Regions from separate parts of the Pseudoalteromonas sp. SR43-3 genome, predicted to be linked through region 3. Evidence: predicted binding sites of a transcription regulator. Region 3 holds the regulator's gene; each other region holds the start of a gene.
The links. Region 3 encodes FliA, which starts transcription of late flagellar genes. Its sites were predicted from a motif close to CTAAAGNTNNNNNNNNNNNNGCCGATA; they were not measured.

Region 1 (3,285 bases), on a different contig from region 3:
TACTGTAAGCTAAAATGACGAAATTACCAAGATACTTAAGGCAATTAAGTACCTTAAATCAAAACAAACATAGTGAAATATAACACAAGCAATAACTTAGCGCACATCAATAGGAGCAGACTCTTTAGCCTTACCTTGCAGGATTGATATTTCTACTCGACGGTTTCTTCGGCGATCTTCATTTGAATCGTTTGGAACAAGTGGACGAGTATCAGCTCGCCCCACTACCATCATGCGGTTTTTATCAAACCCTTGCACCGTTTGCAGCTCGCTTGCTACAGCTACAGCTCGCTTTGACGATAAGTCCCAATTATTAATATATAGCTCATTCGATACCTGAAAATCGTCGGTATGGCCAGATACAGTTATTTCGCCAGGTACATCTTTTAACAGTACACCAATATCTTGAATTATGGGTTTAAACTTAGGTTGTAAAAATGCACTACCCGAAGGAAATGAACCATTCTCTCTAATACGAATAATTATTTGCTGCCCTAAAGATTCAAGCTCAATTGCGCCATCTATTATTTGCTTTTCAAGCTGCTGCGCGATTTTTTTAACGAGCTCGTTAGTTTGTTCCTGATCGGCCGCTGAAGTTGCTTGCTCTGACGATTGCTCTTGAGAAGTACTACGAGATTCGCCACCACGTTTGTCCCCGCGCTGTTCTTGCCTGCCGCCAGCTGAGCTTTCATCTCCAGCCTGAAACTCTAACATTTGTTGAGTCATTTCTACTGTTTGTTGTTGAATAGTTTCTATTGGAGTGGGTTCTGGTTTGCCTGGGGTAAACTCCATAGCAATAACAGAGGTACCTTTAGGGATATCTTTTACTTCAATTTTATTCTGCACACCAAAAGCAAACTTCATAGAGCCCGCAATTTGTTTAAACTTAAGTACATCCATTTCTGAAAACGCAAGCAAGAGTACAAAAAAGCACATTAACAGTGACATTAAATCGGCAAACGTTCCCATCCATGCTGGTAGGCCTGGTGGTGGGCATTTGCACTCTTGATCAGACATAATTACTCCTCGGTATCTACTTTGCGTTTAGATTCAGCTAAGTAATTTTTCAAAATACCTTCGATAACTTTTGGATTTTGGCCATCTTGTATACCTAAAATAGCATCTAAAATTAAACGCTGATTCATAGCTTCTTCGTCTTTACGTAGTTCAAGTTTTACCTGAATAGGAATTGCCACAACATTGGCTAAAAACGCACCATATAAAGTTGTTAAAAGCGCTACCGCCATTGCCGGGCCAATTGCTTTTGGGTCATCCATGTTAGATAACATTGCAACTAAGCCAATTAGAGTACCAATCATTCCCATTGCTGGTGCAATATCGGCTAATGACTTAAATAAGCCTGCACCCATTTCATGTCGAGTAGTGGTTAAAGAGATGTCTTTTTGAAGTGTGGCGCGAACAACATCTGCGTCATGGCCATCAACAAGCATGTCGACGCCTTTGCGCATAAATGGATTTGGGATTTCAGCTTCTTCGAGTGCTAAAAAGCCCCCTTTACGAGCTGAATCAGCAAGTTCTACTGCTTTTTCAATAAGTTCTTCTGGCGTTTCAATTTTAAACATAAACGCTTTAGCAACAACTTTACCTATACCCAAAAACTGCGACATGGTGAAATTTGATAAAACAATGAAAAGTGAACCACCAAATACAATTACACTAGAAGGAGCATCGGCAAACATAGCCATTTCACCGCTACTACTCATAAACATAGACATGACAATTAAGCCAATTGCGCCTAGGATCCCGATTATGGTTGCTAAATCCACATTTCCTCCAGAAGTTTCATGCTTAATGGCCTTATCATAAACTTTTATTATTAACTGCTTATCGGCAACATATTGAATTGCTTAAGCCATTTTTATAAATAAACATAAAAAGCAGCCTTTAGCACTATTTTAGATCAAGTTATAAGGGCTACCTAATTATCAATTGATTTATTAAACTAACAGACCGCTATTAAGGCTTTATTAATACACTTGAAATATAATTTAACGTTATAAAGGTAAAAAACCAATATCATCCTTTGACCTAGTTTAGCATTCCCCCTAAAATTGACCCCTAAATTTATTATGTAAGCTGAAATAAAGATGGCGACTAAAAAACCTGAAAACTTAAGTTTCGAACAAGCACTAGAAGAATTATCTACAATCGTTAGTGACATGGAACAAGGTGACTTATCGCTTGAGCAATCGTTAAAGCAATTTGAGCGTGGAATTGCATTAGCAAGTGCTTCATCAGGTAAATTACAGCAAGCAGAACAAAAAGTATCAATTTTGATGGGGAATGGCGAAAAGTCAGTTCTTACGAATTTTGATAATGATATGGAATAGCTGTGAGCATAAATAATTATATCGAACGTGCTCAAAAAGATGTAGTAGCGACCTTACAACAGCATTTTAAACAGCCTCTCGATACTGAAGAAACAGTCAAGAACGCCACCCAGTATGGATTATTTAATGGCGGTAAAAGATTACGTCCATTTTTAGTTTATGCCACAGGTAAAATGCTCGGTGCAAACCAGCAAGACTTACATGTACTTGCAGCTGCAATTGAGTGTATCCATAGCTATTCGTTAGTTCATGATGATTTGCCCGCAATGGACGATGACGACTTACGCCGTGGCCGCCCTACTTGCCATATAGAATTTGGCGAGGCAAATGCAATTTTAGCCGGTGATGCCCTACAAACACTCGCCTTTGAGCTTATTGCGAATCACAAATTCACATGCTCGTCGCAAACACAAGTAAAAATGATTGCTACGCTTGCCCACGCATCAGGCCTTGAGGGCATGGTAGGCGGACAAGGTCTTGACATAGCAGCAACAGATAAAGTAATTACCGTACAAGAGCTTGAGCGAATACATAAGCTAAAAACCGGAGCTTTAATTAATTGTGCAATTACACTTGGTGCACTGTGCAGTGAAAAGGCAGATCAACAAACCTTAGAAAATTTAAGCATTTTTGGGTATGCTATAGGGCTGGCGTTTCAAGTACACGACGACATTTTAGATGTTGAAGGCGATACGGTTACTTTAGGTAAACCACAAGGCTCCGATATTGCCGCGAATAAAGCGACATATCCGGCGTTATTAGGTATGCTAGGCGCTAAAGAAAAGGCGCAAAATTTAATACAACAAGCCCATGAAGCGTTGGCAAATATAGATGCTGACACAACACTTCTTGCGTCGCTAGCAAATTACCTAATTGAGCGTGACCACTAATTTTTGCTCATACGTATTGCAATTAGCACTGACATTATTACTCA
Region 2 (3,285 bases), on a different contig from region 3:
TAATTGTGTTTTGTCCTGAGGTCGCTGGTGGGCTTCCTACTCCTAGAGCTCCTGCTGAAATAATACAGGGGAGTGTAGTTACTAATTTAGGAGAAGATGTAACAGAACAGTTTCAAACTGGAGCTAATATAGCGCTAGAACTCTGTAAAAAGAATCAAGTTCGTTTTGCTCTACTTAAAGAATCGAGCCCTTCTTGCGGACGAAATACAATATATGATGGAAAGCATCACGGAGTAAAAATCGAAGGGCTAGGCTTAACTACAGCATTATTAATAAAAAATGGTATTCAAGTATTTAGTGAAGAGCAAATACCAGCACTTATAAAAGTACTGGCACTTTAATTTTGGCTGGTTATTTGCGCTGTAAGAAAACGCCCGACTCAATGTGATGCGTATAAGGGAACTGATCAAATATAGCAAAGCGCTTAACGTTATGCGTACGTGTTAAGTGATCAAGGTCACGCTCAAGAGTTTCAGGATTGCAGGATATATAAATTATGCTTTCGTAGTTAGCCACTAAGTCACACGTTAATTCATCCATGCCCGCGCGTGGTGGATCAACTAATATGGTTTGGCAGTCATAGCTTTTTAAATCAATACCATCTAAACGAGAGAAAGTACGCTCGCCATTCATTGCTTGAGTAAACTCTTCACTCGACATACGAATAATATCTAAGTTCTCTACGTTGTTTTTAGCAATGTTGTATTGAGCAGAGTGAACAGATGATTTTGATATTTCCGTCGCTAATACTTTATTAAAACAGCCCGCTAATGCAATTGAAAAGTTACCGTTACCACAATACAATTCTAGTAAATCATTTTTAAGTGGTTTACATAAATCTTGTGCCCACTCCAGCATATTAATATTTACTTTTGCATTAGGCTGAGTAAAGCTATTTTCTACTTGTTGATAAATAAGCTCTTGCCCATTAACTGTTAAACGTTCAGTTACAAAGTCATCACCTAGTACTTCTTTTTGTTTGCGAGCACGACCTATAAAGTCAATTTTGTATTTACTGCTAAGCTTTTCTTTCAGTGCTTTAATTTCACTTAACCATTCATCATCCAGTGGTTTGTGATAAAGCAAGCTTACTAAAATTTCACCGCTTAGCGTTGATAGGTAATCGATTTGAAATAACTTACGGCGTAATATTTCACAAGGCTTAAGATTTTCAATCATCACCTGCATTATTTCACCTACTAGAGGCGCTGCTGGGTCAAATGTATCAACACGGATTTTTTCTTTTGTTTGTTGATCAAACATAATGTGAAACAGATCATCACCGTCGTGCCATACTCTAAATTCAGCACGTTGGCGGTAGTTAGTTGGCTCTGAGCTAAATACTTCTAATTGCTCCACACCAAAACGTTGAAACTGCGTACTAATTCGCTGCTCTTTTTCACTTAACTGCGCTTGGTACTGTGTGGTATCTATTTTAATAACTGCCATTAACGCTACTACCTTATCTAAGATCTGTTTATCGGCGCTATTGTAGGGAGCGCTGCGTATTTGTCTAGTTTTGGCTAGCATTTATGCTGTTTTATTGAACATTGTACTTTAGTTTTTGTTGTTATAGCCGATAATAAACTACGCACGCTTAGGAGACGAATCATGAAAATAGGTAATTATGGCTTTACGCCAAACAACAACATCAATAAATTCAATAATAAAGCTGATATACAGCAACCTACAATTACGTCTCCTCAAGATAGCTATCAACAACGAGGCCGAGAGTTGGCCGCAAAGGTGCTTGGCGATAAAATGGCTGAGCAGCTTGGATTACCTATCGCAGAAAAAAAAGCAGATAAACCACTATTTGATTTTGATGAAATAGTAAAAAACGTACTCGATTTTGTAAGTAGTGCTGTAAATAAAGCAAAAGCTAACGGCGCTGATGACGAAAAGCTCAAAGATATGCTAGGCGATGCGCGCAAAGGAGTCCAAATAGGGATTGATGACGCTGTTGATGAACTCAAAGGTACAGGCGTATTTAATGATGACATGGAAGAGGGCATTAATAAGTCCAAAGAGGGAATTTACAATGGGCTGGATAAGTTTGAAGAGTCGTTATTTAACCCACAACCTGCCAGCGTAAATATAAGCCAGGCCCAATACGTCAGTATGACGAGTAATGCAGAGTATAAATTTACTACAGCAGAAGGCGATGAGGTAAGTATTAGCTTTGCTGATGCATTTGAATCTCAATCGGCAAGTGGCTATCAGCAAAATAGTAATAGTGAGTCGTTTGCAAGCTCATCATCGCAATCTCGACAGGTATCATTTTCGATGTCGGTAAATGGTGACTTAAACGAGCAAGAGCAAGAAGCTATTAATGCGATGATGGAAGACTTACAAGATTTAAGTAAAACCTTTTTTGGTGGTGATTTAGATGAAGCATTTGAACAAGCGCAAGAGCTGAGTTTAGACAGCGATCAGCTGGTGGCTTTTTCTATGGATTTACGCCAAACAAAAACAATAGCAACAGTTAAAAGCTATGAAGAATATAAACCAGCACCAGAAAAACAAGTAGCAGAGGGTTTAGCCCCTTTTAATGACGACCTTAAAAATGCTTTTGAAAAAGCGGGTGAGCTTGGATTACAAAATCAGCTAGCTGGCATTCTCCAATGGTTAAATCAAGATCAGGAACAAATAGATAAGTTAGTAGATTATACAAAGTCTATGTTCGAAAACCTTAATCAGTTAAATTCAGCAGCCGACAGGCTTACTGATTTAGAAGCCACGCAAAGTTAAACTACTTTCTTTTATAAAAACCTCATGGCAAACTGCCGATCTTAAAGTAAAGTAGGAACGGTAGTTTGTCAGCGCATATAATGGTCTTTGATTCAGGTATTGGTGGAACTACTGTACTTGAACATATCAAGCAAAGTATCCCCAATGCTCAGTACAGCTATTTTATGGATAATGCATTACTACCTTATGGTGCTCAATCCCAACAAACTATAATTAACCGATTATGTTCACTTATTCATTTCATCAAAGCCAACACGCTTAACGTCGATTTAATTGTAATAGCGTGTAATACAGCTTCTACATCTGCACTCAGCGCTGTTCGCCAAATTACGGATATTCCTATAGTAGGTGTTGTGCCAGCAATAAAACCTGCAGCAGAGTTAACACGTTCAAATCATATTGGCTTATTAGCCACACCGGCAACGGTCGCCAGTTCATACACTAAAACATTAATTACTGAGCATGCACGTAATGTAATCGTTAATCTATATAGCAGTGTTGAATTAGTAACGTTAGCTGAGGAATGCTTTTTTA
Region 3 (3,285 bases):
GCCCAAACTTGATAAAAGATCATCAACTTCATCTTGATCAGATACAACATCATTACGCGATTCTTTATCAATAATAGGGCCTTCAGGACCTGCTAAAGTTTGTGTGGCAACTGGTTCTTTTATTTTTTGTTGTTCTACTTTATTCGCGGTGCTGTTAGTGTCGTCTTGTTCAGCAAACGCAGTTAAAAGATGAAGTAAACTTTCTTCTACTTCCCTAACAAGTTCGATAACACGGCGAATAACTTGACCTGTTAAGTCTTGATAGTCTTGAGCCATTAGTACATTTGTCATTAAGCTTTGAAGCTCATCAGTCTTATGATGAGAGTTGTTCATAAACTTATCGATGCTATGGCAAAGTTGCTTAAACTCACCAAGCTCAATCTCGCGGCTCATTAAACGATCCCATGTCGGTTTGATATGAGATATTTCGTCCGCTAACTGTTGAGCTATAGGTAAACTGGCCTCCACTGCATCCATTGTTTTATTAGCCGCATTTTCTGTCATTTCTATAACATAATTAAGCCGCTTTTTAGCATCTGGAATCGCATCTGTCGTTATATCAGTTAAGCGAGTATCAAGCTCAAAACTTTTAAGGGCTTCGTGCAGTTGACGAGTCAACTTTCCAACTTCAGCAAATAATTCAGACTGCTCTTTAGATGCAGCCTCTAAAATCAACTGATTTGCTTTGTCTTGCTCATCATTTTCTAAAAAAACAACGAGCTGACGAGCTTGTTCTAACGTTATTTGAGGCGCAGCTGGTGCTGGCATAAGCCTCTCCCCCATCATTAGCCTAAGCGTTCAAATACTTTTTCTAATTTAGTTTTTAATGTTCCAGCCGTAAATGGCTTAACAATATAACCATTAACACCAGCTTGCGCTGCAGCTATTATTTGTTCTTTTTTAGCCTCTGCCGTTACCATTAATACAGGGATATGTTTTAACTTATCGTCTGCACGTATTGCTCTTAAAAGATCAATACCCTGCATTCCAGGCATATTCCAATCCGTAACTACAAAATCAAACACTTGATTTTGCAACATAGGCAAAGCTGTAGACCCATCATCAGCTTCTTGAACGTTAGTGAAACCTAAGTCACGTAACAGGTTTTTTATAATGCGTCTCATTGTTGAAAAATCATCAACTACAAGAATTTTCATGTTTTTATCCAAAACATCCCCCAGTGAGGTATTAACCTTTGTTTACTTACTACTAATTTATCCAGTCATTGATTTTAGCTTTAAGCTTAATCATCGCCTGACCATGTATCTGACTTACACGCGATTCACTTACATCGAGTATATGTCCTATTTCTTTTAAATTCATTTCATCGTTATAGTACAAAGAAAGCACCATTGCATCACGCTCTGGTAATGACTTAATTGCACTTAGCAAAGACTCATTAAACCTATCATTTTTAACATTATTAAAAGGTTTATCTTGTGCTAAATCTTGGCCTACGGGAGTAATAACATCCTCATCTACACCAAGGTCTTCAATACCTAATATTTTACTCGTATTCGCATCATTTAAAATATGATGGTACTCATTGAGCGAAATTTCAAGTTTTTCAGCAACTTCTATATCCGTTGGTTCGCGGTTCAGACTACTTTCGAGCTCAGTAATTGCTTCTGCAACTTGCCTGTTTTTACGGTGAACTGAACGAGGAGCCCAATCACCACGGCGCATTTCATCAAGCATAGCACCGCGAATACGAATACCGGCAAAAGTTTCAAAGCTTGCGCCTTTTGTTGCATCAAAGTTTTTGGAAGCTTCTATTAAACCTATCATTCCTGATTGAATTAAGTCATCAAGTTGAACGCTAGGTGGTAATCGAGCAATTAGATGACATGCCACTTTTTTAACAAGTGATGCATGCTTCTCAACAATCACATTTAAATTTTGTGTTGATTGATATCCCATAGCTCTATTCACCAGTGTTGTCATAATTAACCGTTTACTAGTTTCTCAATGAAAAACTCTAAATGCCCAGATGGTTGGTTGGGTATTGGCCATTTAACTGCTTTTGTTGCCAGCGTTTTAAACGCAAGAGCGGCTGGCGAATTTGGAAAGAGCTCTACTATTACTTTTTGACGACGTGTTGCTTTGCGCATATTTTCATCATAAGGAACCGTTGCTACTAGCTCCATTGATACATCTAAAAAGCGGTCGGTAACTTTAGATAGCTTTGCAAACAATTCAGTGCCTTCACGCATACTGCGCACCATATTGGCAACAATTTTAAATTTATAAACGCCGTGCTCACGACTTAATACTTTAATAAGTGCGTAAGCGTCGGTGATTGATGTCGGCTCATCGCATACAACAACCATTACATCTTGCGCTGCACGCGAGAAGCTCAGTACCATGTCTGAAATACCAGCAGCTGTATCTACAATTAAAATATCAAATTCGGTATTCAATTCGCTAAACGCACGAATTAGCCCAGCATGCTCAGATGGTGATAATTCAACCATACTTTGCGAACCCGATGTAGCGGGTACAATTTTAATTCCTGCAGGGCCTTCAACTAAAATTTCATCAAGCTCACATTCACCAGACAAGACATGTGACAAGTTACGCTCTACACGTAAACCAAGCATCACATCACAGTTTGCTAAACCCAAGTCAGCATCTAGCACTAATACTCGATTACCTTGCTGCCCAAGTGCAATAGCTGTATTTAGAGAAACATTTGTTTTCCCTACTCCACCTTTACCACCGGTTACAGCGATAACTTTTACGCCGTTGTTATTGTTTTGACTCATTTTGCGCAGGCCGCTTGCTTGATCTAATACTGTGTTAATCATACATCCCTACTGTGCTTGGCGCCACTGCTTGGTGCCTTGAATGTTGTTCTTTTGTTCTTTTTAAATATAATTGCTCAGCCTTTTTAACTAGTTTCTCAGCATTTGCAACACGAATATCCTCTGGTACTCGTTGACCATTAGTAAGATACCCTATTGGAAGGCGATTTTGAATCGCAATACTAATAATCTCACCCAAACTTAATGATTCGTCTAACTTAGTGAAAATACAGCCACTTAACTGTACTTTTTTAAAGTGACGTACAGTTTCTTGCAATACATTAATTTGTGCTGTCGCGCTAAGTACTAAGTAGCTGCGAATATCTACACGTTGGTTACGCATTAACGTGTTTAATTGCTCAGTTAAACGTAAATCTCGCTGGCTCATACCTGCTGTGTCAATTAATACTAGACGTTTATTTCGTAAATGATATAAAACTTCAGCTAATTCATTAGCATCTTTAACTTGCTTAACACCACA

Region 1: pomA (flagellar motor protein PomA) is a predicted target of FliA. The motif match lies at 1,847-1,873, and genes of this name have one in related genera.
Region 2: H5088_RS19515 (DUF5610 domain-containing protein) is a predicted target of FliA. The motif match lies at 1,556-1,582, and genes of this name have one in related genera.

What each region holds. Positions count from the first base shown of each region.
Region 1 covers NZ_JACJEC010000026.1:38,049-41,333, reverse strand. Annotated here, with positions in the region: gene H5088_RS18800 (flagellar motor protein MotB) at 97-1,017, opposite strand; gene pomA (flagellar motor protein PomA) at 1,020-1,787, opposite strand; gene H5088_RS18790 (exodeoxyribonuclease VII small subunit) at 2,109-2,351, shown strand; gene ispA ((2E,6E)-farnesyl diphosphate synthase) at 2,354-3,241, shown strand.
Region 2 covers NZ_JACJEC010000031.1:1,197-4,481, reverse strand. Annotated here, with positions in the region: gene H5088_RS19525 (DUF523 domain-containing protein) at 1-341, shown strand, start outside; gene trmA (tRNA (uridine(54)-C5)-methyltransferase TrmA) at 352-1,449, opposite strand; gene H5088_RS19515 (DUF5610 domain-containing protein) at 1,612-2,751, shown strand; gene murI (glutamate racemase) at 2,817-3,285, shown strand, end outside.
Region 3 covers NZ_JACJEC010000005.1:219,192-222,476, forward strand. Annotated here, with positions in the region: gene H5088_RS09045 (protein phosphatase CheZ) at 1-768, opposite strand, end outside; gene cheY (chemotaxis response regulator CheY) at 786-1,169, opposite strand; gene H5088_RS09055 (RNA polymerase sigma factor FliA) at 1,210-1,920, opposite strand; gene H5088_RS09060 (MinD/ParA family protein) at 1,947-2,807, opposite strand; gene flhF (flagellar biosynthesis protein FlhF) at 2,800-3,285, opposite strand, start outside.